4 regions of the Clostridium felsineum DSM 794 genome follow, and region 2 is predicted to be linked to each of the others. Evidence: riboswitches for the same ligand, from Rfam matches in the RefSeq annotation. Region 2 holds a riboswitch; each other region holds the start of a gene.

Region 1 (7,677 bases), 730 kb from region 2:
AACTCATAATGAAGGTGTTTTTGATGCTTATACAGATGAAATGAAAACGGCTAGACACGTTGGACTTTTAACAGGTTTACCTGATGCTTATGGAAGAGGAAGAATAATAGGAGATTTTAGAAGAGTTGCACTATATGGAATAGACTACTTAATTGAAAAGAAAAAAGCAGATTTAAAAGAATTAAAAGGCAATATGCTTGAAGATTTAATAAGAAGAAGAGAAGAAGTGTCAGAACAAATAAAAGCGTTAAAAGAAATGAAGTCTATGGCACTTAAATATGGAATAGATATATCAAGACCGGCAGCAAACGCTAAGGAAGCTGTTCAATTCACTTATTTTGGATATCTTGCAGGTATAAAAGAGAACAATGGTGCAGCTATGTCCCTTGGAAGAGTTTCAACATTTTTAGATATATATATTGAAAGAGATTTGAAAAATGGAGTTATAACTGAAAAAGAAGCACAAGAGATAATTGACCAATTTATAATAAAATTAAGATTCGAGAGACATCTTAGAACACCTGAATATAATGAACTTTTTGCAGGTGATCCTAATTGGGTTACTGAATCTATAGGTGGTATGAGTGTAAATGGAGAAACTTTGGTTACAAAAAATTCCTTTAGATTCCTTCATTCATTAACTAATTTGGGACCAGCTCCAGAGCCTAATATGACTGTACTTTGGTCAAACAAGCTTCCTGAAGACTTTAAGAAGTATTGTGCAAAGATGTCAATAAAAACAGACGCGCTTCAATATGAAAATGATGATATAATGAGACCTATATATGGAGATGATTATGGTATAGCTTGTTGTGTATCTGCAATGAAAATAGGTAAACAAATGCAGTTTTTTGGAGCTAGATGTAACTTAGCTAAATCTTTATTATATGCTATAAATGGTGGAGTAGATGAAAAGAAATTTGATTTAGTAGTACCTAACATAGAAAGAATAGAGGATGAAGTACTTGATTATAATAAAGTTAAAGAAAACTATTTTAAGGTTATGGAGTATGTAGCTAAGTTGTACGTAAATACTCTTAATTTAATACACTATATGCATGATAAGTATGCCTATGAAAAAGGGCTTATGGCACTTCATGATACAGAAGTTCATAGATTTTTGGCTTGTGGAGCAGCAGGACTTTCTGTAGCAGCAGATTCTTTAAGTGCAATAAAATACGCAAAGGTAAAACCTATTAGAAATGAAAATGGAATTGCTGTAGATTTTGAAATAGAAGGAGATTTTCCTAAGTACGGAAATGATGATGATAGAGCTGATGATATTGCAGTTGAAATAGTAAACAAATTTATGTCTGAGTTAAGAAAAACACCTACTTATAGAAATGCAGAGCATACATTATCAATATTAACTATAACTTCAAATGTAATGTATGGTAAAAAGACAGGAGCAACACCAGATGGTAGATTATCAGGAGAGGCTTTTGCACCGGGAGCTAATCCTATGCACGGAAGAGACAAAAATGGAGCATTAGCATCTTTAAATAGTGTTGCTAAAATTCCATATAGAGATGTTTGTCAGGATGGAATTTCAAATACATTTTCTATTATTCCAGATGCATTAGGAAAAAGTGAAGAAGATAGGAAAAGTAATCTAGCAGCTATTCTAGATGGGTATTTTGAGCAGGGGGCACATCATTTAAATGTAAATGTATTTAATCGTGAAACACTTTTAGATGCAATGGAAAATCCAGAAAAATATCCTACACTTACAATAAGGGTATCAGGATATGCAGTTAATTTCGTTAAACTTACAAGAGAACAACAGATGGAAGTTGTTAAGAGAACATTTCACGAAAGAATGTAGAGGTGTTAATTTGGGAAAAATTCATTCAATAGAGACAATGGGACTTGTTGATGGACCGGGAATAAGAGTTGTTGTTTTTTTGGCAGGATGCAGACTTAGGTGTGCATTCTGCCATAACCCAGATACGTGGAATATTAATTCTGGAGAAGAAATTTCTCCAGAAGATTTACTTAAAAAAGTTAAGAGATATAAAAATTATTTTGATAGATCTGGTGGTGGAATTACTTGTTCCGGCGGTGAACCTTTAATGCAGCCAGAGTTTTTAAAAGAATTTTTGAAGTTATGTAAAGAAAATGGAATAAACACGACAGTTGATACAGCAGGCTTTGGATGTAACCACTATGAAGAGATTTTAAAGTATACGGACTATGTTCTTCTTGATATAAAGCATATAAATAGTGAGGGTTACAAAAATTTAACTGGTGGAGACATGAATGAGTTTTACAAATTTGTTTCGGAAGTCAATAATTCAAAAGCAGTAGTCTGGATAAGACATGTTATGGTACCGGGGATAACTGATAATTATGAAAGTATGGATAGACTTGCAAAAATAGTACAAAAAGTTAAAAGAGTTGAGAAAGTTGAAATCTTACCATATCATACTCTTGGGATAAAAAAATATGAGAAGCTTGCAATAGAATATAAACTAAAGGGAATAAAAGATATGGATAAAGATACAGCATCAAAATTCGAAGAATATGTTAATGAGAAACTAAAGAAATAATTATATGAACCCCCTTTAATTATTAAATCATATCTTAATAATTAAAGGGGGCTTTATTACTTATTTTTTTTAATTGGTGAGCAGCCACTACAGGATTTTGAGCCACTACAGCAACTACAGTCTCCTTTTGCACTTTTCTTGAAGCTTTTATAAAAAATGTATAAGGCTGAACATATAATAATAAGTGTTATTAGTATTTCAATAATCATAAAAACTCACTCCTTTTAAGTACATACAAAATCACTAGAAATGAATATCATTTTCAATTAAATATTATCATTTAATCGTGATGATGTCAACAGAACTTAAGTTAACAATATTGAAAATATATTTCGAATTTTGTCGAAACATGATATAATATATTTATTAATTTGGTAACTGTACATAAATTCAGAAGGAGGAATTTATATGGTATTGGTCTCTACGTCAGATATTGATGATAGGAATAAACTCTGCAGGTACAAAACTGAAAAAAGAGGTAAAGTAAGAAAGAGAATTGAACTAGAAATATCATATCCTAGAGTAAATGATGAAAGTATTTACGAAAAATACAAAGGAGAAGAGCCACTATTAGAGGCAGTTAATATATCTGAATTTGGAATAGGTTTTAAAAGTAAGCTGCCGTTAAAATCAGGTGATTTTATAAGTTTCCTTCTTAGTATTGATGGAAAACCATCTTTTTGGTGCATTTCAATGATTAAATGGGTAGGATATAATGACAAATCATATGTAATTGGGTGCGAATTTATATCGTTAAATATGCAGCAGATAAGAGTGATAAGAAATTTTGTTGATAAGGATTAAATGCTGAAAATGTAGATTTAGCCTTAATAGTATTAGTTTTCTTTTAAGGCACTATTTTTAAAAACAAAAACATATTATTTTGATTGGAAAAATATATTTTGTGTATAAAATGGCTAAATTCGTATTGACATTTAAATGTAGACTAACTATAATATTAACTAAAGAATTAATAAAAATGGTGCACTTATCAAGAGAGGTGGAGGGACCGGCCCTGTGAAGCCCAGCAACCTGTATATATTTTATTACAAGGTGCTAATTCCTACAGCGCTAGCTGAGAGATGAGAATATATTTGATTTTAAAGTCAGAGTTTATTCTCTGGCTTTTTTATTATTTTTTAATCTAATGAGAAAGGTGAATGGCATGATAGAAATAAAGAATGTTTCCAAATACTTTTCAGGGAATAAGGTTCTTAAAGATGTTAACCTTAAGATTAAAGGTGGAGAAATATTTGGAATTGTTGGACATAGTGGGGCTGGAAAATCCACATTACTTAGATGTATTAATGGACTAGAAACTTATGATGAAGGAAAAGTAATAGTTAGTGGTAAAGAGCTGAAAGAAGTTCAAGGAAAAAGTCTTAGGGAATTTAGAAAAGAAATAGGTATGATATTTCAAAATTTTAATCTGCTTAATAGAAAAGATGTATATCATAATATATCATTACCACTTGAGGTTTGGGGAACTGACAAAAATAAAATAGATGCTAGAGTCAAAGAACTTTTAGAACTTGTAGATTTAAGTGATAAAGTAAAGAGTAAACCTTCTAATTTAAGTGGTGGACAAAAGCAGAGGGTAGCTATCGCAAGAGCATTGGCATTAAACCCTAAGATACTCTTATGCGATGAGGCCACATCGGCGTTAGACCCTAATACAACAAAATCTATATTAAATTTATTAAGAACAATAAATTCAAAATTAGGTATAACAATAGTTATTGTTACACATCAAATGGAGGTTGTTAAAGGAATATGTGAAAGAGCTGCCTTAATAGACGGAGGAGTTATAAAGGAAATTGGAGAAGTTGAGGAGCTATTCTTAAATCCAAGTGGTGAGATGAAAAAACTTATAGGACAAAGTGATGATGAGGTTCTACCTAAAGAAGGAATAAATATAAGAGTAATATTCCCTAAAAATAGCAGTGAAGGAGCTTTAATAACTTCCATGGCAAGGGAACTTAATGTGGATTTTTCAATTGTTTGGGGAAAACTTGAAAAGTTTAGAGATAATGTTTTGGGAAGTTTAGTTATAAATATTTCTGAAGGTGACAAGGAAATTATATGTAATTATTTAACTTCGCATAATGTAGTTTGGGAGGTGGCATAATGAGTACAGCAGAGATATTGAAACAAATTCTACTACCTTCGCTTTGGGAAACAATTTACATGGTTTTTGTAGCCACCTTATTTTCTATAGTAATTGGATTTATACCAGCAATAATACTTGTAATAACAGATGAAAATGGACTAAAACCAAATAAAATAGTATATAAGATATTAGATTTTATAATAAATATGCTTAGATCCTTCCCTTTTTTAATTTTGATGATTGCTATATTTCCATTTACAAAATTACTTACAGGAAAACAAATAGGTACGACAGCAGCAATAGTCCCATTAACTATTGGAGCATTTCCTTTTGCAGCTAGAGTTATAGAATCTTCACTTAAAGAGGTAGATAAAGGAATAATTGAAGCAGCTAAATCTTTTGGTTCAAGTAATTTTCAAATTATATTTAGAGTTATGATAAAGGAAGCTATGCCTTCAATTGTCCTTGGAATTACACTTACAGTTATCAACATAATAGGATATTCAGCTATGGCAGGAGCAATAGGAGGTGGTGGCCTTGGAGCTGCCGCTATGCAATATGGCTATAATATGTTTAATACAACCGTCATGGTTTATACAGTAATAATACTTATGATTATTGTTCAAATATTACAATCAATTGGAAACTTTATCTATAAAATGATGATTAAATAAATAGGGGGAACAAATATGAAAAAGAAATTATTGGCAGCACTTTTGTCAGGAGCAGTTTTAGTTGGAGCATTAACAGGCTGCAGCAGTTCAGGTTCAAGTAATTCTAGTAGCAACGATAAAAAAACAATAGTAGTAGGGGCAACAGCAGTTCCACATGCAGAAATCTTAAATAATGTTGTAAAACCAATATTGAAAAAGGAAGGCTATACATTAAAGGTAAAAGTATTTACAGATTATGTAACTCCAAATACAGCACTCAATGATGGTGATTTAGATGCAAATTATTTTCAACATGTGCCTTACTTAAACACATTTAATAAGGAAAAACATATGGATTTAACATATACAGTTAAAGTTCATATTGAACCTATGGGCTTATATTCTCATAAAATTAAAAAATTAAGTGAACTTAAAGATGGAGATGAAATAGCTGTACCAAATGATTCAACAAATGAATCAAGAGCACTTAAATTATTAGAAGAAAATGGAGTAATAAAACTTAAGAAAGCTGATCTTGTTACTAAACTTGATATAACTGAAAATAAGAAAAATATAAAAATAAGAGAATTAGATGCAGCACAGCTTCCAAGAGTTCTTGGTGATGTAACAGCAGCAATAATTAACTCTAATTATGCAATACAGGCAAATTTAAATCCTACAAAAGATGCAATTGTTTCAGAACCTAAAGATGCACCATATGCTAATATCCTTGCAGTGAGAAAACAAGATAAGGATAAACCTTATATAAAAGCTTTAAATAAAGCATTAACATCTCCAGAGGTTAAAAAATATATTAATGATAAATATAAAGGTCAAATAGTACCTGCATTTTAATAAATATGTGTATAGAAGACTTTAAAGAAAAACTTTAGAGTCTTCTTTTTTTAATGTTATTATAGTTGAAATTATGATAAAATACATAAATAGCATTAAATAATTATAGATATTATTTTAAAACAGAATAAATATGTATAATGAAAAAAATTACATTATATGGTATAATGTAATTGCTTTAAAATAGGAAGTTTAATAATTTGTAAAGTTTAGAAATTAATTGGCGTAGAATATAGGTTTTTTACGGATTTAACTTATATATTAATTTTAGTCAGTGATTTTCTTAAATTAAGAAAAAAAGAGAGTGATAATTTTGATTAAAAGAAATGCTGTAACAAACATAAAAATTGATGAATATGTTGATAGGTTTAAAGTGGAAGGCGAGAATAAAATATATTCTAAGGCGTTATTTTTTGATTTAGAGCATTATGTCTATAAAAAGCCTATATGCATTGGAGTGTTTGGGTGTGCATATTATGATGAAGAAACTAAAAATTTAAAGACAACTCAGTATATGATAGAAAATAGAAAGGATTCTGAGGAAATATTAAAAATTGCAGAAGAATACTTTATTAAAGCTAAAATTAAACTCAAAAAGGAATACATAGTTACATTTTCAGGTAATAATGATTTTACAGTTGTAAATTATTTATTTAAAAAAAACAATATAAATATGGAGGTGAATAAAGAATTTAAGAGTATTGATTTACAAAAGGAATATGAAAAGGTTACTAAAAAATGTGTTGGACTTAAAAATTTAGAAAAAGTATTTGAAATAAACAGAGAAAGTGAGATTATAAGTGGATCTACACTAGCAAAGACTTTTGGAAAAATTGTTAAGGATGAGGAATACTCTTTAAGAATGCCTGAAGAGAAAAAAGACAAGATACTCCTTTATAATAGACAGGATGTTGAAAGCTTATTTAATATGATTACCACGTGGAACAAATATGTGAAGGAAGTGGATGATGCTGAAAAGTAGTATTTTAAATATTTTAAGCAATAGAATTAATAAGGTAATAGTATTTAGAATTTGTTTCATACTCGCACTTATTACAGCTTTTGTTTTTGGATTTAAACTAAATGTTATAAATGATGGTTTCTGGCATATAAAGGTTGGAGAATATATTATAAAAAATAGTATTATACCTCATAGAGATATATTTTCTTGGTATGGAATCCAAAATAAACTAGAGTGGATAAGCCATGAATGGTTATTTGGTATTATAGCTTATTTAATATATAAAATTAAGGGATTTGCCTCTGTTATAATTTTTTTAGTAATAATAAATTTGATAACATGCATTACATTATATAAATTTGCACTAATAAGAAATAAAAATAAAGTGATATCTTTAATAATAATGTGGGTTTACATATTTGCTAATGCTAATGATATTTTTTATAGACCATTATTAATATCAAAATTTTTATTATTAATAATATTTATATTACTTGAGAATAAAAAATATATAGCAGCATTATTTACTCTGATTTTAGGAATTAATAT
Region 2 (7,677 bases):
TGTGTAGAAGAAGAAAAAACAATCCTATTCATGTAGGTGAACCAGGTGTGGGTAAAACAGCTATAACAGAAGGTCTTGCAGCTTTAATTGCTGAAAACAAGGTGCCAAATGTTTTAAAAGGTAGTAAGATTTACACTTTAAATATGGGAACCATGGTAGCTGGAACAAAATATAGAGGTGACTTTGAAGAAAGAATAAAAAATGTACTCAATGAAATATCGAAATCTTCAAAACCGATAGTCTATATTGATGAAATACACACAATTATAGGCGCTGGCGCTGTATCAGGTGGAACTGTAGATGCAGCTAATATATTAAAGCCATACTTTACTGATGGTAAAATAAAATTTATAGGTTCAACTACTTATGATGAATACAAAAAAATATTTGATAAAGATAGAGCTTTATCCAGAAGATTTCAAAAAATAGATGTAGGTGAACCAAGCATTAACGAAACCTTTGATATTCTTATGGGTATAAAAACTAAATATGAAGAGTTTCACAATGTACACTATACTAATGCATCCCTTAAAGCAGCAGCTACTCTTTCTTCTAAATGCATAAATGATAGATTTTTGCCAGACAAGGCAATTGATGTAATTGATGAATGTGGAGCAGCAGCTGAAATGAATAGAAAGGGCGATGAGAAGGTATATATAAATGTACGTGATGTAGAGAATATAATATCTTCTATATCAGGTATACCAGTAAAAGATTTATCTAAAAATCAAATAGAGAAGCTTAAGAACTTAAAGAAAAATCTTAAAGGTAAAATTTTTGGTCAAGATAAAGCTTTAGAATCAATAGTTCAGTCTATTAAGAGATCAAGCGCTGGTTTTAATGATGAAGATAAACCTGTAGCAAGTTTTCTTTTCGTAGGTCCAACTGGTGTTGGTAAAACAGAAATATCAAAGCAGTTAGCAAAAGCTCTAAATATAAAGCTTATACGATTTGATATGAGTGAATACCAAGAAAAGCATACTGTTGCTAGGCTAATAGGTTCACCTCCAGGTTATGTAGGCTATGAAGAAGGGGGCCTTTTAACAGATGCAGTGAGAAAGAATCCGTACTGTGTTCTTCTCTTAGACGAAATTGAAAAAGCTCATTCTGATATCTTAAATGTACTTCTTCAAGTTATGGATTACGCAACTCTTACTGATAACAGTGGAAAAAAAGCTGATTTTAGAAATATTATATTAATAATGACCTCTAATGCGGGTGCTTCAGAAATAGGTAAAAATAAAGTTGGTTTTGGAAATAGAGTTGTAGGAGAAGATAATATAGATAAAGAAGTTTCTAAGATATTTTCTCCTGAGTTTAGAAATAGACTTGATGATATAATAATTTTTAATAAAATGGATGAAGATATGGCAGTTCGTGTGGTTAAAAAATCCATAGACGAATTCCAAAAGAAGCTAAGTAAAAAGCATATAAAAATTAAAGTCACAGATGAGTGTGCTAAATGGATTGCAGCTAAAGGCTTAACTTCTAATTATGGTGCGAGAGAAATTTTAAGAATCATACAAGAAAAAATCAAGCCTTACTTTGTAGATGAAGTTCTTTTTGGAAATCTAACAAAGGGCGGAGAAACAGTAATTGATGTAAAAAATGATGCTATAAAATTTCATAATGTAGGTAAATAATGTCTTTTGAATGTTGACAATATATAAAAATTGTACTATAGTATAACTGTTATTTAATGAAAATTATATACGTATTATTTCTTATCAAGAAGGCGGAGGGACTGGCCCAATGAAACCTGACAACCGGCAAATGTACGGTGTTAATTCCTGCAAAACTTATTTAGTTTTGAAAGATAAGAAAACAGTTTATTAATAATAAATTAATTTGTGATTAATAATCCGTTTTTCTTATGAAAGGCGGATTTTTTATATTAAAATTTATTAAGACTAGGACGGTGAACTAAATGCCTATAAAAATACCTGATAATCTTCCAGCAGCAAAAACCTTAAATGAAGAAAATATATTTTTTATGCATGAGAATAGGGCATACCATCAAGATATAAGACCACTTAACATTCTTATAGTGAATTTGATGCCCACTAAAATAATTACAGAGACACAAATATTAAGACTTATTGGAAACTCGCCCATTCAGGTTAATCCAACTTTCATTCATACGCAAACACATAAATCTCAAAACACTTCAGAGGAACATCTGATTAAATTTTATGAAACTTTTGAAGATATTAAAAATTACAAGTTTGATGGTATGATAGTAACTGGTGCTCCTGTTGAAACACTTACTTTTGAAGAAGTAGATTACTGGGATGAACTATGCAAGATTTTTGATTGGTCAGTTACTAATGTAACCTCAACCATACATATATGTTGGGGTGCACAGGCAGGTCTGTATCATCATTATAAAATACCTAAACATAGACTTAATGAAAAAATATTTGGAGTATTTGAGCATCACCTTAATGAAAAAAATATAAAATTAACAAGAGGATTTGATGAGAAATTTTATGCTCCACATTCAAGACATACTTATGTAAAAAAAGAGGATATAGAGAATAATCCTAATATAAGAATTTTAGCTGAATCTGATGAGGCTGGAGCATATATAGTTGCATCTAAAAACGGCAAAAATATCTTTGTAATGGGACATGCTGAATATGATAGTGACACCTTGAATCAGGAATATCTTCGTGATAAAAATCAAGGTATGGATATAAAGCTCCCTAAGAATTATTTTAAAGATGATGATCCAGAGAAGGGACCTATGGTTACCTGGAGAGGTCATGCTAATCTTTTATTTTCTAACTGGCTTAATTACTATGTATATCAAGAAACTCCGTTTGAACTTTAGAAAAGCTATAAAATTCATCTAGTACAATTGTTTGTAGAGATTTTTGATAAAAAATGAGAAATGTTGTTTTTAAGACATAAGCAATAGGGGTAAGGAATTCTCATGTGTTTTAAGAAAAAATAATAATGAATTTAAAGATATAAGCATTACTGAGAGGTAGTGCTTATTTTTATCGTATTATAAATATTTTAATTTAGTATAAATACATAATTGCAAAAGTATATATCGACATAAATAGCATGTGCCAAGCAAACTTTGATAGTATAAGATATTCACTAATGGTGACATAGTAATTATAAGTGATAAAAATAATACTCAATCTGCATATAGAATTTAGACAAACTTACTGTCGAACAGATTTATTATATATCAGCATATTAGCAATGAATCTTGTGTAGCAATATACATGAATATTTTGTTTGTAAATTATGTTTATATAAATAAAATTCACCCAAATTAGTATTTATTAAGTATATATATGATAATTATTGTAAATATGTTAAAAATATGGTATTATTATATTAACTTATTATAGCGAATTAAGAAGAATAATTGTATTAAAATGAAATTCATCAAAATTAACTATTCCAACAAATTATCTTGAGTTTAATTCACAAAGTGATTTTATAAGTGTATTAAAAAATATACAGGACTCACGCCTAAACAATATAGCAAAATTATTATCGTTTAGATTGGACATTAGATGCTTAAAGATAAAACATTTTTTATTCCACTTATCCTTCATTGTGAAACGCTTTTATGTTATGCCATTAGGATACACTTGATTAAATAGCATGTATATTCTTTAGATAGACTATTTATAACGCATAAAATGGATATTATATTGTTATCGAGTGGTCCTAATTTGCATATATCCCTAATCAATCCTGTTTAGATTGTTTTTAAAGTAAGGTGGTGGTAATTTCAGGTCTAATATTATTTTGTGGAATTAAAAAAATAAGGAGGATTATATGTTATGAAAAAAAAGCTATTAAGTTTAGTATTAATTTTTTCAATGATAATTTCATTAGCATATTGTGATTTTTTACCAAATAATAAAACTGTAAACGCCATGACTTCAGATCCTGTGGTATTAAGAGCTGAAAACTATTCGAATATGAGTGGTGTTCAAACAGAAACTTGCTCAGAAGGTGGTAAAGATGTTTCATATATTGATGCAGGAGATTGGATGTCATTTTATTCCGTGAATTTGCCAGTAACAGGACAATATACAGTGGAATATCGAGTTGCATCGTTAAATGGTGGAGGAGTAATAAGTTTAGAGAAATCTGGTGGAAATCCAGTTTATGGTACTGTTAATGTTCCTTCAACGGGCGGATGGCAAAATTGGCAAACTATTTCTCAAACTGTTACATTAAATGCAGGAGCTCAAGACATAGGAATAGGTGTACCAAAAGGGGGATACAACATTGAATGGATAAAATTCACCCCTGTTGGCGATACACCATCACCAGTAACATTAAGAACTGAAAATTATTCAAATATGAGTGGTGTTCAAACAGAAACTTGCTCAGAAGGTGGCAAAAATGTTTCATATATTGATGCAGGAGATTGGCTGGCATTTTATTCTGTAAATTTGCCAGTAACAGGACAATATACAGTAGAATATCGAGTTGCGTCACTAAATGGTGGAGGAGTAATAAGTTTAGAGAAATACGGCGGAAATCCAGTTTATGGTACTGTTAATGTTCCTTCAACGGGCGGATGGCAAAATTGGCAAACTATTTCTCAAACTGTTACATTAAATGCAGGGTCTCAAGACATAGGAATAGGCGTACCAAAGGGTGGATATAACATTGAATGGATAAAATTCACCCCAACTGGAAGTACACCAGTAACACCACCTACAGAAATATGGAATAACCCAGCTGTAGGCATAAATATCAATGGTCAGCAGGCCAATGGTTCAGTTTCAACAGTAAAATCTTCAAATTGGGATACCATAACAACTCCTTACTTGCCTGGAATGGCAATAGTAAACAATCTTTGGGGTATCGGAAAAAATGGAACTGGTTCTGGAAGCATATTTACTGAGAAAGTAAACAATAAAGATGCTTTTGGTTGGTCTTGGAATATGAATTCTACAAATAACAATGTAGTTTCCTATCAGGAAGTAGGCTGGGGCTGGTCTCCAAACTCCGGTGCTTGGTTTAATGGAGCAGTTCCTTTGCATCAAATTAGTGAAAATAAATCATATACAGTTGATTTTAATCTTAAACGTACTAACCGTAGTGGAGCATGGGATACAGCTTTCGATATATGGTCTTATCCTCAAACGCAACCTACAGGCGGATCAGGTGGATTCAAAGGCGGATATGAAATTATGGTATGGCTTGATCACGAAGTACAGGGTCCTTGGGGTAGTAATCCACAAGATGTTTATATCAATGGACACCATTTCAAGGTTTATGACAATGATGGAAGTTCAGGCTGGAGAGTTATTTCTTATATAAATCAAGATGCACCTATTAATGATGCTACAGGCTTTAGTCTTTCAAATTTTTGGAATGATGCTGCAACACGTTATAGTAGTGGAACTTCAAGTTCAGTAGGACTAACAAAAGATCACTATATAAATGCAATTGAGTTTGGAAGTGAATCTTGTGGTGGTCAGGGTATGCTAGAAGTTCAAAACTACAATATCAATATTGGACAATAAAACTTGCAAAAATAATATTAATTTAGTAGTTTAGCTTTTTCTAATGTGAAAATTTTAGCTGAATCTGATAAGCCTGAAACATATATAGTTGCATCAGAAAATGGCAAGAATATCTTTGTAATTAGACATGCAGAATATGATAGTGATACTTTCTGGCTTAATTATTATGTATATTAGAAAACTTCATTTTAGATTTAAGAGAATTAAGTTTTGCACAATTAAGAATGAGCATTGCTGAAGAGCAGTGCTTGTTTTCTATTTACTAAATAATGAGTAATGAAAAATGTACTTGCATATACTTTATTGAATCAGTAAGTTTTACAATGAAAAGGTAATTAAAGAAGGGAGAGGTATTATTTTGAATTTAAATATTATAGGAAACGGATTTGACCTTTATCATGGGTTACCAAGTAGTTACTTTTATTTTGGTTCGTATCTAATTGAAAATAATTCAAGTCTATATGATGAACTATCAGATATGTATGGATTTAAAAAAGGTATATATTATGGCTTTCCTGGTGATGATTTTTATTATTCAGTAGAAGGTTTTTTTTGGAAGGATTTCGAAACACATTTAGGTGAAATTAATGAATCTTGGGTAGAGGAAACACTTCAAGATGACTTGGGACTTGAGTATGATGATCCTCCTGTTGACTTAGAAATGTATCAGTATGATAATGCTAAAGAAATAAAGAAAGCTTTATCTTAATGGATAAAAAATGTTGTAGATAAAAAAGAAAACTATAATATCATTCGAGCTAAAATAAAAAAATATAAATTCAAAGTACCTTTGAGGAAAAATGACATATATTTATCATTTAACTATACACATACACTTGAGGAAATTTATAGAATTAATCAAGATCAAATTTTACATATTCATGGAGAAGCGCTAGAATATACGGAAAATACGTTGGTTATAGGACATGGTAATGGTATAAGGATTCAAGAAATAAAAAAAGATTTAGAAGAATATGAAAAAGATTATTTTGATCAAGCATCTTGTAATAGAGAAAATGAATTGAAATGTATCTTGCATAATTTAAGAGAATTACGTAAAGATGTAAATTTGTATATTAATAATTGTGATACTTTTTTAGATAAGAAAATAAAACATAAATGTATAGACACAATTAAAATTTATGGATTATCAATGGGAGAGGTCGATTTACCTTATTTGATAAACATAAGAAATAAATTTCTAAACGCAAAATGGAGTTTTTCATATTATTCACAAAATGACTTTTATAATGTAAAAGAAATTGCAAAAAAATATTTAAGTTTAGAAGATGGTCAATATGAACGATTTGAATTTTATAATAGATATTCGCATGATATTGAGTCTGAAATTGTAGCTTTGCATAAAATTAAACAATTTAAAAAAATATAAATATGATAATATTGAATGTGAGCATACTATATGTAATTAAGTCTGCAACTAAATAACAAATGATCCTAATTTATTTCTTGAAGTAGTGAACAAATTTTTGCATATATCCAAAAGTGGAATTACAACATAGAACAATTTATAAATATTATGTTGGAAATATAATTGTCACAAAGATGGCAAAACACTACTCAATTTAGTTTGAAAATCATGTGAATACAGGAGTATATAATATGAGTAAACTTATTGAACAGATGAAAGGTTATATTAAAGCATTTGAAGCCCTTAATAACACGGAAACCATGAAGGTACAGACTATGTAATTAAAAATAGCAGTAATGAATAGATTCTATTTTGTATAAATGATTAACATCTGATATTTTAAAAAACTGTAATATACTAATATTCTAAGAGTAAATTAAGAAAAAGTTTTTTAAAACTACAGGTGTTAACATATATTTTGAATCCAAAACTACAGGAGATACTATACTTTTTATTAATACAGGTATAGCAGATTCTTGTATGTGGGAAGGACCGTTTAATTTTATGGCAAACCATTTTAATGTTATTATATTTGATATTTCAGGTTATGGTTTAAGTGTATTCACTGGTGGGAGTTTTTTCTTATAATGATATTATTAATGAATTACTAAAATACCTAAATATAAATTATTGGGGCATCTTTTGGTGGGAAAATTGCTGTTGATTTTGTTTTTGCAAATAAAGATAAGTGTTTGAGTTTTTAGCATTAGCATCTCATGCACTTAGTGGCTAGCT
Region 3 (7,677 bases), 1.2 Mb from region 2:
TTAAACAATAATTATTATTATTTAATATAAATTATTAAATATTGAAAGTGAGGCGAAGCTGCTTAGCAGCAAATATTATGGTAAAAGTATACTCAACAACAACATGCCCTTGGTGCACAAAAGCAAAATCTTACTTAGCTTCTAAAAATATAGATTTTATAGATGCAAATGTTCAAGACGATATGAATGCAAGAGATGAAATGTTAAATTTATCTCATCAAAATGGTGTTCCTGTAATAAATATAGATGGAAATATAGTAATAGGATTTGATAAAGCTAAGATTGATGAACTTTTAAATTTAAGCTAATTTTTTAAAGTATATTATGTAATGGAGGTAATATCAATGAAAAAATATGTTTGTGTAGTATGTGGATATATTTATGATCCTGCTGAGGGTGATCCTGATAATGGAGTTAATCCAGGTACTTCTTTTGAAGATGTTCCTGATGATTGGCTTTGTCCTTTATGCGGAGTTGGAAAAGATCAATTTGAAGTAGTTGAAGACTAATATTAAAAATAAGAGAGCGGATATCCTTATTATATCGACTCTCTTATTTTTTTGTATACATTTATTAAAATTACGTATAATAATTTTAATAAATATAATAAAACTTTATGGAGGGATTTTTATGCAATCTTCTAAACTAGCAGCTTTTGAAATTCTTCATTTAACTAAATTACTACATAGCGAAATAACTACATATAAAAAGATGGATTCCACATTAAAAATGGTTACAGATGATGAATTGAAAGGATTTTTAAGTAAAATTAAAGACAAGGAAAAAGCAAATATACAATCTATACAAAATTTCATAGGTGATCAATAATAAACTGGAGGGACTTTTATGAAAATAATATCAAACTTAACAGGAACAGATGATAAAACTCTTACTAATGCCAATATAGCTTCTGATTTCACGACAAATTTAGATGATACCATAATTTCTTTGTCAACAGCCACTTGTCAAGCAATAAATCCTCAATTAAGGCAAGTACTTGATTCTCAGCTCGTATCAGCTATAAATACAAAACATGAACTATTGGATATGATGGTAAAGAAATCTTGGTATTCTCCTTTTGATGATCCAACAAAACAACTAAAAGACAGCTATATTGATGCCAAACGCATAATGGAAACCGAAAATTAAAACGCCAGTAAAAAGTACTGACGTTTTGAGGAGGACAATATCTATATATCTTTATAGTAATAATATAATATAAATATGTACTATGTATTTATATTATAAAAACAATTTATTAATAATAAATTAATCCACATATACAATATATTTCCTGATTTTATTCAGTATATATATACTTTTTGAGTAAAATTTGTAAACTTCTCCTGGTTAATTTCATAGTATATTCATGAAGTTAATTTTCAGGAGGATTTTATGTATTACAATAAATATATATGTGCAGACATGTCAACAGATGAGCCTCTACCTTCAAATGAGGATAACCGCCATCACCATCATCATAATAGTTCACAGGAAAATAATCATAAGCAAGAGGACGAAGATTATAATATGGATTTTCATTCTTGCCCTTTTATGAATTACTTACCTATTATGTCTAACAAAAAATCAAGCAATAAAAATTCATTTTATCCTATGATGAATCCTGCAGGAGTTCAAAATATGTGTCCTTTTTATGCTATGTTTCAAAACATGAATAATTTTCAAATGCAACAAGACTATGACTGTCCTACCTGTGGCAATAGAGATTCATATGATGATGATACCTACTATTATGATGATTTTGACTCATCCTATAATGATGATTTTATTGATACCGATTATATTAGTGAACCTTTATATGATGATGAAGAATATAGACATCATCACAAAAGGAGAAGACGTAGAAGACCAATTTGTCCTTATTATCCACATTGCAAGAGTATGTGCTGTCACCATCGTTAATTTTTAATATATTCTTTAATATCCCAAGTTCATTTTATTAAATAACTTGGGATATTTTTTATATTCTTATTATTAAAAAATGCTCCATTTTCCATAACCATATATGAGTAGTAAAATTTTAAAAATAATGTAACGTATTGCTTTAAAGACTAACTTTTCACTTTAGTTTTTTCTGCATATACAAGCACTATTCCAAAACATACTAAAATAAGTGCTATTAAATTTTTCACTTCAAAAATATTTTCTTTTAAGAATATACCGGATAGGAGTACTCCAAATATAGGAACTAAAAAATTAAAAATTGATATTATTCCAACCTTATTATATTTAAGGAGTGCTGCCCACAATGAAAAAGCTGTTGCCGAAAGTAATGCCAAATAGATTAATAATGTTACTGCCTTAACATTAAAACCTGATAAATTTCCTCCATTAACAAAACCTAAACCAGCAAGAAAAATTCCTCCTATAAAAAGCTGATAGCCTGTTACTATCATAGAATCCAATTTTTGGGTTATTCTTTTTCCGTATATACTTGAAGCTGAAAGTACAAGTGCCGCTAACATAATAAAGCCCTCCCCCATAAAAGAAAAGGAAAATTTCAGTATATCAGAATTAAAATTTGCAATTATAACTCCTGCAAAACCTATAATACAGCCAAGAATTCTACTGATATTAAGCTTATCGTTTTTATATATAAAATTAGCTAGTATTATACTAAAAAAAGTTCCTGTACTATTCATTATTGAACCTTTAGTTCCTGTTGTATATCCAAGTCCTACATAAAAAAATATGTATTGAAGAAGCGTTTGTGTAAGTCCTAAAATAATAATTTGCAATACATTTTTTTTATTAAAAATTTTCATATCCTTGTGAAGTATTATTGATATGACTATTACCATTATTCCTGCTAAAGCAAATCTATATCCTGCAAATACAAATTCACTAGGTACATCATTTGCCTTTATACAAAATAGCTTGTACCCTATTTTTACTCCTGGATAAGCACTTCCCCAAAGAAAACAACATATTGTGGCAAATATCACAACAAGTTTTTTATCGGTAAAAATATTTTTAGAATTCATTTTTTAGCACCCTTTCATTTTCTCACTAAAAAATCGCTAAAGATGACACATCTTCAGCGACTTTTATAGATGTCATTATATATTATATAATAACATAATTACATATATATTCAATTATGCTTGTTCAAGAGCTTGATTCAAATCCCATATTAAATCATCTGCGTCCTCTACTCCAATTGATAATCTTATCATGTCTGGAGTTACACCTGCTGCTCTTTGTTCTTCTTCATTAAGTTCAGCATGTGTTGTGCTTGAAGGATGTATAACAAGTGACTTTGCATCTGCAACATTTGCTAGAAGAGAGAATAATTTAACACTGTTTATGAATTTCTTTCCTGCTTCAAGTCCTCCCTTTATTCCAAAAGTAAATATTGAACCCGCTCCTTTTGGAAGATATTTTTTAGATAATTCTCTATATGGACTTTCCTCTAATTCGGGGTAGTTTATCCATGAAACCTTTGGATGATTTTTTAGAAATTCAACTACTTTTCTTGTATTCTCAACATGCTTTTGAACTCTAAGTGAAAGTGATTCTAGCCCTTGTAGAAAATAGAATGCACTTTGTGGACTAAGTGTTGCTCCTGTATTTCTTAAAAGTTGAACTCTTGCTTTTAATGCAAATGCAGGTGCACCCAAATCAGCATATACAAGTCCATTATAGCTCTTATCTGGTGTTGTAAAATCAGGGAACTTACCGCTAGCTCTCCAATCAAATTTACCACCATCAACTATAATTCCACCTATTGTAGTTCCGTGTCCTCCAATAAATTTTGTTGCTGAATGTACAACTACATCTGCTCCAAATTCTATCGGTCTTATAAGATATGGTGTACCAAAAGTATTATCTATTATAAGTGGTATTTTATTTTCATGTGCTATTTTAGCTACAGCTTCTATATCAAAAACATTTATTCTTGGATTTCCAATAGTTTCTCCATATACAGCTTTCGTTTTATCATTTATTGCTTTTCTTATATTTTCAGGATTATCTGGATCTACAAATACAACTTTTATTCCAAGCTTCTTAAGAGTAACCCCAAATAATTCATATGTTCCACCGTATAAAGTACTTGCTGCGACAATTTCATCTCCAGCACTTGCTACATTTAAAATTGCATAAGTAATTGCTGCAAGTCCTGATGCCGTTGCAAGACCAGCAACTCCGCCCTCAAGAGCTGCTACTCTATTCTCAAATACATCAGTAGTTGGATTCATTATTCTTGAATATACATTTCCAGGTTCCTTTAATTGAAATAAATTTGCTGCGTGATCAGCATTTTTAAATACATATGATGTAGTTTGATAAATAGGTACTGCCCTTGATCCTGTTGTAGGGTCAGCTACTTGACCTGCATGAACCTGTAGTGTTTCAAAACCAAATTTTCTTTCTTCACTCATTTTGAAAATCCCCTTTTTATTTATATTTTCTGTTCTTACTACTAAAAATGTATAAAATTAAATCCCCTTCATAATTGAAGAGGATTTTTATTAACTAAAAAATTTTATAATCCTCTTATCTCTCAAAATTAACTTTGCAGGAATTAACACCATGCATTCAAATGAAAAATGCTGGTTGTTGGGTTTCATAGGGCCAGTCCCTCCACCTCTCTTGATAAGACTTTATCATAACCATATTTAATTTTCCTAGTATTCATATATGAATTACTCAATTCATTTTATGTTTAAATTATATCATGTTATTTCCACCTGTCAATAGATTTTTACAATAAAAAAAAATTATTATAAAAATTCAAAATATTTTGTCCATAGAGAACTGTAACCATTGAAGCAATGGCTATAAATGGAACAAATGCCACATAATCTGTTTTGCTTTTTAACTTTAATAACATCAAAATCATTGATACAGCACCTGCAAGAATAATTGTCATAAATAACATAAGCATGCTAAATTTCATTCCCAAAAATAGACCACACATAAATATAACTTCTGCATCTCCCATACCAAAAACAGTTTTCTTAATAAATGCCTTACCAGCAAAATTTATTAAAACAATTATTCCTGAATATAAAATTGCTGCGAACAAATATTCATGTATACTATTTTTATAAAACAAATTTATTACCATAAAAATCACACCCACTAATATGCCAGGTAAAGTTGTACACAAATACACAACTTGTGTATCAAAATCTATTACTGAAATAATAAACAGCACTGAAAACAAAGCTATATACTTTAATGTTATTAAATTATATCCATATTTTAAATACAGCATTAAAAAAATAGTACCACATAAAATTTCAAAACCAAAATACCTAAATCCTATTTTTTCATTGCAATATCTACATCTGCCTTTTATTATAATATAACTTAATATAGGCATCATATCATACCATTTAAGTTTTTTTCCACATTTAGTACAATGAGATGGAGGATATATAATAGATTCCCCCTTTGGTATTCTTATTGTACATACATTTAAAAAACTTCCAATTATTATTCCTATAACAAATATTATAATAGTCATTTAGCTCTACTGTATCTTTGCCTTATTTTATCTATAATCTTATAATACTCGTTTATTTCTTCATTAAGTATTAAACTATCCTCTAACACTGTTTTATCTGTTAATCTAGTATCTTTAAAGTTTATCTCGTTGTATAACTTACTCCTTAAATTTTCTATACTTTCTAGTAATTTATTTACATTTTTCACATTAAACACCTCCAATGTTATTATTAACATTAGAGGTGTTTTATATTCATTTTTATCTTTATATTTCTTTTACCATGTGCTACCTTTTATTGTATTGGTGCCATAAGTATTCTTCCTGTTCCACGATAAACATTCACTAAGCCTTCACCTGAAACCGCTGAACCAATCAAACTTTTACTTGATTTTTCAACTCTAAACTCTAATGAATCTGACCAAGCAATTGCATAGTTTCCATCAATTCTAACTTCATCTTTTTCAAGTACAAATTCTATAAGCTCATCTCTAGGAACAGGACTCTCTAATACAGCAATTCCCTCACCTTTAAGACATAAATTAAATAAACCTTCTTTACCTAGCATTGCTGAAGAAAGATTAGTTCTCGCTACAACATTTTGCTTTACTCTTGATTCACAAGCAAGAAAAAGTCCGTCATCTATTACCATTCCACCCCAATCAGAAACATCTTCAAGTAAAATATGTCTATATGTAGGTTCTAACATCAATAAACCATTTCCTTGATATTTAGGTTTAATTGCAGATTCTTTTGTTACTTTGGATGATAGAGCCTTACCGAAGAAATCGCCTATTCCTTTAACATCTGCAGCCATACTAACATTTCCTGAAGTCCATTGCATAGCTCCTGCACTTATTGTATAAGCATTGCCATTCAATTCTATCAACACTTGTCTCTTTCTAATGTTCATTTCAGAAGCAAAATATGCAGCCATAGCCCCTGCAGCATTTACACTCAAATCCTTTTTATACTCAAGAACTTTTACATCTCCTTTAGTCTCTACTACTTCTATATTTTTATTTTCAAAAAGATTCTTACATTTTACCATCTATACTCTCCTTTTAATTTATACATTTTACTATTTTAATTTTTCTCTAACAGAATTTAATTTTTGTTCCATAGATGCCTTCTTATCTCTTCTATCATCTATACTTATAGATGTAATAACTCTTTCTGCTCCATTTTTAAAAGGAATTTCATGCATTTTTCTTATAACTTTAATTATTGTATCTAATTCTCCCTCAAATATTGTACACATTGGAGTTAATTGATATTTTATTTCTTTTTCGTCTTTAAGTATATTTTCACATGCTGCCACATAGCTACTTAAACTAGTTGAACCTGTACCTACAGGTATTATTGTTGCTTGTGCAATAGCCAAAATAATCACCCCTACTTCTTAAAAATTTCACTATAATATATTCATATCTCTACTCACATGGTTTAAAACTTCACAGCCTGTTTCCGTTACAACTACTAAATCCTCTATTCTAACTCCATACTTTTCAGGAATATATATACCTGGTTCTATTGAAAATACCATTCCAACTTGTGCCTTTATATCCGAGTTACCTCCTACAGAAGGAAATTCATGATCTTCTATACCAATGTTATGACCTGTTCTATGTGTAAAGTACTCGCCATAACCTTCTTTTTCTATTACCTCTCTAGTAATTTTATCTATATCACTTAATTTAACACCAGGTTTTACTGCATTTTTTCCTGCCTCATTAGCTCTCTTTACTATATCATAAATCTTTTTTGCTTCTTCACATGGTTCTTTATAGAAAAAAGTTCTTGTCATATCAGAACAATAGTTATTATACACTCCTCCCATATCTATAACTATAGAATCTCCTTCTTTTAACTTAGTATCATCCGGCATATGGTGTGGATCTGCTCCATTCTTACCATAACTACAAATAGTTTCAAAAGAAAGCTTCTCTATTCCATTCTTTTGAAAGATTTCTTGTATTACTTTTGCCATTTCTTTTTCTGTTTTACTTTCTTCAATATATTTTATTAGTTCTTCCATAACCTTATCATTTATTTTTGAAGACTCTCTTAAAACTTTTATTTCCTCTTCATCTTTTATCATTCTTACCTCATCTATAATTGGTGAGGAATTAATAAATTTCATATTAGAATTTTCCATAAGTTCTATTAAAAAATGTGCTGGCCAATTCTTATCTATTCCAAGT
Region 4 (7,677 bases), 1.3 Mb from region 2:
ATAGTATATAGAGAAGTTAGAATAAAATAAATTTTATTACAATATGATGTTATAAATTAAAATCTAACATCAAAAAACAGGGGGATAAGTAAGTGATAAAAAGATTTCTTATGGGATTAGCTGTTGTTATAGTATTTGTTTTTTTAGTTTCTATATTCATTGGGGGAATAAATAATAATGAGTATTATAAAAAGGGAGGTAATGTAAGTAAAAAATCCTATAACAAAAATAATGATGATTTAGATATTGTGAAAAAAAATACTGAAGATTGTGAGATAACTGTTTATATGAGTAACGAAAAGAAAATTGAAAATTTAAATCTTGAGGAGTATGTAAAAGGAGTAGTTCCTTCTGAAATGCCGGCAGAATTTAATATAGAAGCTCTGAAGGCGCAGGCTATTGCAGCAAGAACCTTTGCGGTATGCCACATGGAAGAATTTGGTGGGAAAAAATATAAGGATGCATATGGTGCAGATGTGGTAAATACAGTACAGTGTCAAGTTTATACAGATAAGAAGGACGTGTTGAGTAAATTTCCTAAGGATAAAGCTAATGAATATTGGAATAAAGTAAGCACTGCAGTAGAGGATACCAAGGGGGAGGTAATTACATATAAAAATAAAATAATAACAGATCCATATTACTTTTCTGTTAGCAGTGGTAAAACTGAAAATATAAAAGAAGTGTTGAATGAAGATAAGCCTTATTTAAGAAGTGTTTCAAGTCCAGGAGAAGAATCAGCTAGTAAGTACAAAACAACGTTAAAAATGTCATATAGTGATTTTGTAGATAAAATAAATTCATGTGTTAATAACAAAATAAATAGTATTCAAGCAAGGATGGGAATTAGTATAGTTAAAAAAAATAGCACAGGGAGTGTCAATGAAGTTAAAGTGGGAAATAATGTTTTACTTGGAACAAAGTTCAGAACTATACTAGGGTTAAATTCAACAAATTTTCAGATTAAGTATAATATTTCAAGTATTGAATTTGATTGTATAGGATATGGTCATGGTCTTGGAATGAGTCAATGGGGAGCTAAAGCAATGGCTGACAAAGGATCAAATTATAAAGATATAATTAAGCATTATTATACAGGAGTAGAAATAAAAAATATAAGTTACTAATTGTAAATATAAAGTTATTAAAGCTATAACATATATACTAAATAAATTAGTTTCAAAGATATATATAGCCAGATTATGTATAAGTAGTTTGGATTGTATTTATTGATGGGACTAATTTTTTATTTTGCAACAATTAGAGCAATATGGCAAAAAATATTCATATAAAATGTATTTTTTGCTATGTTATGGACACAATACTAAAAGGAGGTGTTAGCAATGAATAATGATTGGAAAAATAAACAAAACAATAAAGAAAATAGGGTGATTAATTTTCTCAAAAGAAATGCTTTTTACATAGTATTATTTTGTTGCTTATGTATTATAGGTGCAGTCAGCATATATATGAATATAAAGAATAATACTAAAAGTGTTTCTATGAATCAACCTAAACAAAAGAACGTTACACAAAGTAAAAATGAAGTATCAAAAACAACAGATAAAGGAAATGCAGCAAAAGAAAAGATAGAAAATGCAAAGCAAGTAAATCAAAACCTAATGAAAAAAGATACACAACCTACAGCACCAGCAGCAGCTAATAACGTTGTAAAAAGTACTTTTTTGGATCCACTTAAGAACGGTAATATAGTTGTGAAATTTGATACTTGGTATGCTAAAAATGGAAAGTACACTAATATACCAGGAGAATATATATCTCCTAGTAAAGAATTAAATGTTTTAGCTACTTGCGATGGAGTAGTGAAGAATGTTGATAATGGTAAAGTAACAATTGTAAATGATCAAACAGGATATACTACAGTATATGATAATTTGGATGAAAAAAGTATATCAATTAAGCCAAATGATAATGTTAAACAAGGTCAAACCATAGGTAAAATAGGTGACAGTAATTACAGTAATAAGTTAATAACAGATTCAAGCTGCTTGTATTTTGAAATTGACCAAAAGCAAAAGGATGGAACTTATTTAGCTGTAGATCCTGAAAAAATTCTAGTTCATTAAAATCTTATAAATTATTTTGAAAATACTCAAAGTAATTTATGAAGACATTAATGCATATTTATTAAGTAGAAGGGTTAAGGAGGTAGCAACTTTGAAAGATTACATTGAAGAAAGAGTTATGGAAGTTGCGAAATATATAATTGAATCTAAGGCTACTATTCGAAAAACAGCTAAAGTTTTTGGTGTTAGCAAGAGTACAATACACAAAGATATGACAGAAAGATTACCTCAAATAAATCCTCAAATTGCTGAGCTTGCTAAAGGTGTGCTTGAGTTAAATAAGGCGGAAAGGCATATAAGAGGAGGAAAAGCAACCAAAATGAAGTATAAAGCTATTGAAGGTTAAAAACATTCCGTTTATAATAATATAGGAGATATATAAATATATTTCTGATATTACACTACAAGATATATTATTTGATTTTAATTAAAAAAGTAAATTAAATTGAGATTTTAAAATATATCTGTATTTAAAGCGTAGAAATAAACGTATGAGATGGAGTGAATAAAGGAATGTTTTTTGGTATAGGAAATGATATGGGAATAGACCTAGGAACTGCTACAGTTTTGGTTTATTTAAAAGGTAAAGGTGTAATTTTAAAAGAACCATCTGTTGTAGCAATAAACCGTACTAATAATGAAGTTTTAGCTGTTGGAGAAGAAGCAAGGCAAATGATAGGTAGAACGCCTGGCAATATTACTGCAATACGTCCATTAAGAAATGGTGTGATTTCTGATTATGATGTGACTGAGAAAATGCTCAAACACTTTATAAGAAAAGCTTGCGGTAAAAGAAGAGTATCTCAGCCTAAGATTATAATATGTGTCCCTTGTGAAGCTACAGGAGTTGAAAAGAGAGCAGTAAAAGATGCTGCAAAAAATGCTGGAGCTAAGAAAGTTAGTTTAATAGAGGAACCATTAGCAGCAGCTATTGGAGCTGGACTTGATATTTCTAAAGCAAGCGGAAATATGGTTATAGATATAGGAGGAGGAACTACTGATATAGCTGTAATTTCATTAGGCGGTATGGTGGTAAGAAGTTCTATAAAAGTAGCTGGAGATACATTTGACGAATCTATAATAAAATATATACGAAAAAAACACAAATTAATGATCGGAGAAAGAACAGCTGAGGATTTAAAGATAAATATAGGTTCGGCTTATAAAAAAGAAATAGAAGAGACTATGGAAATAAGAGGAAGAGATTTGGTTACAGGTCTTCCTAAAAATGTTGAGGTATCTTCTTCGGAAATGAGAGAAGCTCTTAGAGAGGCTGTAAGTTCAATTGCAGAATGTGCACATGCTGTTCTTGAGAAAACACCTCCAGAGTTAGCAGCAGATGTATCTGATAAGGGTATAATGATGACAGGCGGAGGTGCTCTGTTAAATGGTCTTGATAAATTTATTCAAGATATAACTCAGGTACCTGTATATGTTGCAGAAGATCCTGTATCATGTGTTGCATTAGGAACAGGAAAATCACTTGAATATATAGATAAATTAGATATGAATAGTGATGATTTAGATTTAAGTCTTATAAAATAAATCTAATTAGTGTTAATTATATATTTATAACTTTAAAAGTAAATATCAATAAAAAATTGAAAGGGCATATTGCACTTTCAATTTTTTATTAAATAAAATTATAATTTATATATTTTCTCATGTTTTATTTGAAGTTAGGCATATTATTGGGAAAAGTATTATCTTGAAGGTTTTGGTAAAGGTAGTATGAATGTATTATTGTTTGTACTATAATTTTTGACATTTCAAAGACTAAATTTAAACGTATATTTCTATTAGTGAATAATTCACTACTTTCGCAGGAATCTACTATTCCAACAATGGAGACCTCACCGACATCAGGAAGTGATTTTCCAACACCCTTTCCAGGATGAATAGCGTAATCCCTTACTTGAATTTCACCTATGTTTTCTGTATCACCTAAGCAAGCGTCTATACCTATTATTGTTGAATTTTTATGATTATTCTTTATTTTATATAATTTTTTATCTATATTTAAAGCATGTATAGGTTCTGAAATTGTACCATAAACATCTAAGGGAAAAAATTTTTCCTTCAGCATAGTTCCAACTAAGGGACCAAGACAATCACCTATACAGCGATCTGTTCCTATACATACTACTATTGTATCATCAGTAATATAGTGTTTTAAGAAATTCGAAAGTTTATAGTATGCCATTGGTGTATTGTAAGAAGTCTTTATTTTATTCAACAGAATCACCTCCTAGATAATTTATATGATGGTAAGCATATTATTATCACAATAAGTTTTAAAAGCAATATTGTATAAAATTAAAGTAGATGATTAAAGTGAAGTAATTGAGAGAAAAATGGAATAATACAATGATATTTATATTTAATGGTCTAAAATGGGAATTGATTTTAAATGATTATCACTGTATACTATTACTTGTTGATGCGGTGAAAACATCACCTGCAAGTCATGTGGAGGAATTCCCGAGTGGCCAAAGGGGGCAGACTGTAAATCTGTTAGCTCAGCTTTCCATGGTTCGAATCCATGTTCCTCCACCATTATATGTATGGGCGTTTAGCTCAGCTGGGAGAGCATCTGCCTTACAAGCAGAGGGTCACAGGTTCGAGCCCTGTAATGCCCACCATACAAAACTTAATAAGCTGGCATAGCTCAATTGGTAGAGCAACTGACTTGTAATCAGTAGGTTGTGGGTTCAATTCCTACTGCCAGCACCATATATGGAGGAATTCCCGAGTGGCCAAAGGGGGCAGACTGTAAATCTGTTAGCTCAGCTTTCCATGGTTCGAATCCATGTTCCTCCACCAAAAAGACACTAAGTGTCTTTTTTTTTAAGAATTTGTATTGACTATATTTGCTAAGTGATATATTATTAATATGTAAATTGTATTTATGTAAAATTTTGTGATGTTGTATTGGGATTTTTATATTTAGTTTAAAAAAATTGAAATATGGCTCTTATCAAGAGAGGTGGAGGGAAATGGCCCGATGAAGCCCGGCAACCGATGTTATTTAATAACATAAAGGTGCCAATTCCTGCAGAGATATTCTGCAAGATAAGAGAGAGAATGTTAATCAAGTCTCTTCTTATTGAAGAGGCTTTTATTATTTTTTATATTATAATTAGAGGAGGAATTGGAGATAATGAGAAAATTATTTACATCAGAGTCAGTAACAGAAGGCCATCCAGATAAAATTTGTGACCAAATATCAGATGCTGTTTTAGATGCTATTCTAGAAAAAGACCCTAATGGAAGAGTTGCATGTGAAACTACAGTAACTACCGGTATTGTTAATGTCATGGGAGAAATATCAACAAACTGTTATGTAGATATTCCTAAGATAGTAAGAAAGACTTTAAGGGAAATAGGTTATACTAGAGCTAAATATGGTTTTGATTGTGATACATGCGCAGTGGTAACATCAATTGATGAGCAATCTGCAGATATTGCTATGGGAGTAGATGAAGCTTTAGAATCTAGAAAAGGTGAAATGGATAAAATTGATGCTGTTGGTGCAGGAGACCAAGGTATGATGTTTGGTTTTGCAACAAATGAAACAAAAGAATATATGCCAATGCCTATAGCACTAGCTCATAGATTATCTAAAAGATTAGCTGATGTTAGAAAAGATGGTACCTTAAGTTATTTAAGACCAGATGGAAAAACTCAAGTTACAGTAGAATATGAAGATGATAAGCCAGTAAGAATTGATGCTGTTGTAATATCTACACAGCATGGTCCAGAGGTTGAGCATGATCAAATTGAAAGAGATATGATAGAAGAAGTAATAAAGAAAGTTATATCTCCTGAACTTTTAGACCAAAACACAAAGTACTATATAAATCCTACTGGAAGATTTGTTGTTGGAGGTCCCCAAGGTGATACAGGACTTACAGGAAGAAAAATAATCGTTGATACGTATGGCGGATATGGTAGACACGGCGGTGGTGCATTTTCTGGAAAAGATCCAACTAAAGTTGATAGATCAGCAGCTTATGCAGCAAGATGGGTAGCTAAAAATCTTGTAGCAGCTGGAATTGCTGATAAACTTGAGGTACAACTTGCTTATGCAATAGGAGTTGCAAAGCCAGTATCTATATTAGTTGATACATTTGGTACAGGTAAGATATCAGAAAGTAAAATCGTTGAAATAGTAGAGAAAGTATTTGATTTAAGACCAGGAGCTATAATAAGGGATCTTGAACTTAGGAGACCTATATATAGACAAGTAGCAGCTTATGGACATTTTGGAAGATTAGATGTGGAATTACCATGGGAGAATCTAGATAGAGTCCAAGAAATAAAAAAATATATATAAAAAATATGCTGCCTTTAGGTAGCATATTTTTTATGTATATTTAAATAATTGAAAAAGATGTTAACATACCATTATACTTGTGTTAAAATGTTTTAATATGATATTTTAAATTTGTGCATACTATGATATTATAATAAGAGTAATTATCGTGGTAAAGAAGGTAGGTTTATGGAAAATCCATATGAAGGTGGATTTTTGCACATGATTTGTAATTTGAAAAATTTCATGATAAAAGTTTTGATTTTTATAGTAGTTATATCTTTTGGATTGACATTTTTAGCACTTAAAACTTTCTTGCATATATTAAATTTTTTATATATTTGGTCTGGAAAAAGAGTTGGTGTTGAGATATTTTGTGTTTTAATTTATATAGGTATTATATTAGCTTTAAAACTAACTGAAATCATTTGCAATAAGCATCTTACAAAAAGATAAAATTGTAGAAGGGGGTACATATATAGTTGTATCTCTTTTTCGTATGAGGGTTATTATAGTTAAATTAAAAGTAAGAAGAATAAAACTATAGTTTGTTGAAAAATTACTGTAAGTAAGGGGAAATCTGTATGTTAGAACTTCATTGTGTTGTCGACACTGTTGTGTTTAAAAATGAAGAGAATGGGTATGTAGTTGCTAATGCCAAGCCAAAAGAAGAGGATAAAATTACAATAGTTGGGTGTATACCCTATGTTATGGAAGGGCAATCTTTAAAGGTTTCAGGAGAATGGATTGTTCATCCTCAGTTTGGAAAACAGTTTAAAATAGAACGTTGTGAGGAAATTTTACCCAATTCTTTATTAGGTATAGAAAAATATCTAGCATCAGGAATTATTGCTGGAATAGGACCAGTAACAGCCCAAAAAATAGTAAACAAATTTGGAGAACAAACGCTTGAAATATTAGATAATGATATATATAGATTAAGTGAAATAGAGGGAATAGGTAAAAAGAAAATAGATAAGATATATGAGACTTATTCTGAACAAAGAGAAGTAAGAAATATAATGATTTTTCTTCAAAATTATGGAGTGACGCCCAAACAATGTGTAAAAATATATAATCATTATAAAGCAAAGGCTATAGAAGTAGTGAAACAAAATCCATATATACTTGTTGAAGAAATATCTGGAATAGGATTTAAAACAGCAGATAAAATAGCTAGAAGTCTTGGAATAGAAGGAAATTCTCCATTTAGAATTCAAAGTGGTGTATCTTATGTGATAAATGAATTTTGTATGTTAGGTAACACATATATGC

What was found. Region 2 has a riboswitch for S-adenosylmethionine ahead of metA (homoserine O-acetyltransferase MetA). Riboswitches for the same ligand answer to the same signal wherever they lie in the genome.
Region 1: another riboswitch for S-adenosylmethionine. It lies ahead of CLFE_RS08010 (methionine ABC transporter ATP-binding protein); the one in region 2 lies ahead of metA (homoserine O-acetyltransferase MetA).
Region 3: another riboswitch for S-adenosylmethionine. It lies ahead of CLFE_RS05885 (O-acetylhomoserine aminocarboxypropyltransferase/cysteine synthase family protein); the one in region 2 lies ahead of metA (homoserine O-acetyltransferase MetA).
Region 4: another riboswitch for S-adenosylmethionine. It lies ahead of metK (methionine adenosyltransferase); the one in region 2 lies ahead of metA (homoserine O-acetyltransferase MetA).

What each region holds. Positions count from the first base shown of each region.
Region 1 covers NZ_CP096980.1:1,702,160-1,709,836, forward strand. The annotation lists gene pflB (formate C-acetyltransferase) at 1-1,825, shown strand, start outside; gene pflA (pyruvate formate-lyase-activating protein) at 1,836-2,549, shown strand; gene CLFE_RS08000 (FeoB-associated Cys-rich membrane protein) at 2,606-2,758, opposite strand; gene CLFE_RS08005 (PilZ domain-containing protein) at 2,958-3,353, shown strand; SAM riboswitch class I at 3,535-3,638, shown strand; gene CLFE_RS08010 (methionine ABC transporter ATP-binding protein) at 3,715-4,677, shown strand; gene CLFE_RS08015 (methionine ABC transporter permease) at 4,677-5,333, shown strand; gene CLFE_RS08020 (MetQ/NlpA family ABC transporter substrate-binding protein) at 5,349-6,167, shown strand; gene CLFE_RS08025 (ribonuclease H-like domain-containing protein) at 6,481-7,149, shown strand; gene CLFE_RS08030 (hypothetical protein) at 7,136-7,677, shown strand, end outside.
Region 2 covers NZ_CP096980.1:2,430,189-2,437,865, forward strand. The annotation lists gene clpA (ATP-dependent Clp protease ATP-binding subunit ClpA) at 1-1,643, shown strand, start outside; SAM riboswitch class I at 1,722-1,823, shown strand; gene metA (homoserine O-acetyltransferase MetA) at 1,928-2,833, shown strand; gene CLFE_RS11480 (carbohydrate-binding protein) at 3,810-5,513, shown strand; partial or broken gene CLFE_RS11485 (homoserine O-acetyltransferase/O-succinyltransferase family protein) at 5,556-5,678, shown strand; partial or broken gene CLFE_RS24380 (AbiH family protein) at 5,872-6,903, shown strand.
Region 3 covers NZ_CP096980.1:1,258,928-1,266,604, reverse strand. The annotation lists gene CLFE_RS05915 (glutaredoxin family protein) at 78-308, shown strand; gene rd (rubredoxin) at 345-509, shown strand; gene CLFE_RS05905 (hypothetical protein) at 631-828, shown strand; gene CLFE_RS05900 (spore coat protein) at 847-1,149, shown strand; gene CLFE_RS05895 (hypothetical protein) at 1,396-1,923, shown strand; gene CLFE_RS05890 (DMT family transporter) at 2,073-3,005, opposite strand; gene CLFE_RS05885 (O-acetylhomoserine aminocarboxypropyltransferase/cysteine synthase family protein) at 3,120-4,403, opposite strand; SAM riboswitch class I at 4,516-4,624, opposite strand; gene CLFE_RS05880 (prepilin peptidase) at 4,727-5,494, opposite strand; gene CLFE_RS05875 (Spo0E family sporulation regulatory protein-aspartic acid phosphatase) at 5,491-5,682, opposite strand; gene CLFE_RS05870 (AIM24 family protein) at 5,769-6,524, opposite strand; gene CLFE_RS05865 (MTH1187 family thiamine-binding protein) at 6,555-6,857, opposite strand; gene CLFE_RS05860 (M24 family metallopeptidase) at 6,888-7,677, opposite strand, start outside.
Region 4 covers NZ_CP096980.1:1,090,286-1,097,962, forward strand. The annotation lists gene spoIID (stage II sporulation protein D) at 93-1,127, shown strand; gene CLFE_RS05270 (M23 family metallopeptidase) at 1,344-2,087, shown strand; gene spoIIID (sporulation transcriptional regulator SpoIIID) at 2,179-2,433, shown strand; gene CLFE_RS05280 (rod shape-determining protein) at 2,601-3,632, shown strand; gene yyaC (spore protease YyaC) at 3,757-4,323, opposite strand; tRNA gene CLFE_RS05290 (tRNA-Tyr) at 4,559-4,643, shown strand; tRNA gene CLFE_RS05295 (tRNA-Val) at 4,654-4,729, shown strand; tRNA gene CLFE_RS05300 (tRNA-Thr) at 4,745-4,820, shown strand; tRNA gene CLFE_RS05305 (tRNA-Tyr) at 4,826-4,910, shown strand; SAM riboswitch class I at 5,059-5,166, shown strand; gene metK (methionine adenosyltransferase) at 5,248-6,423, shown strand; gene CLFE_RS05315 (hypothetical protein) at 6,592-6,858, shown strand; gene recD2 (SF1B family DNA helicase RecD2) at 6,987-7,677, shown strand, end outside.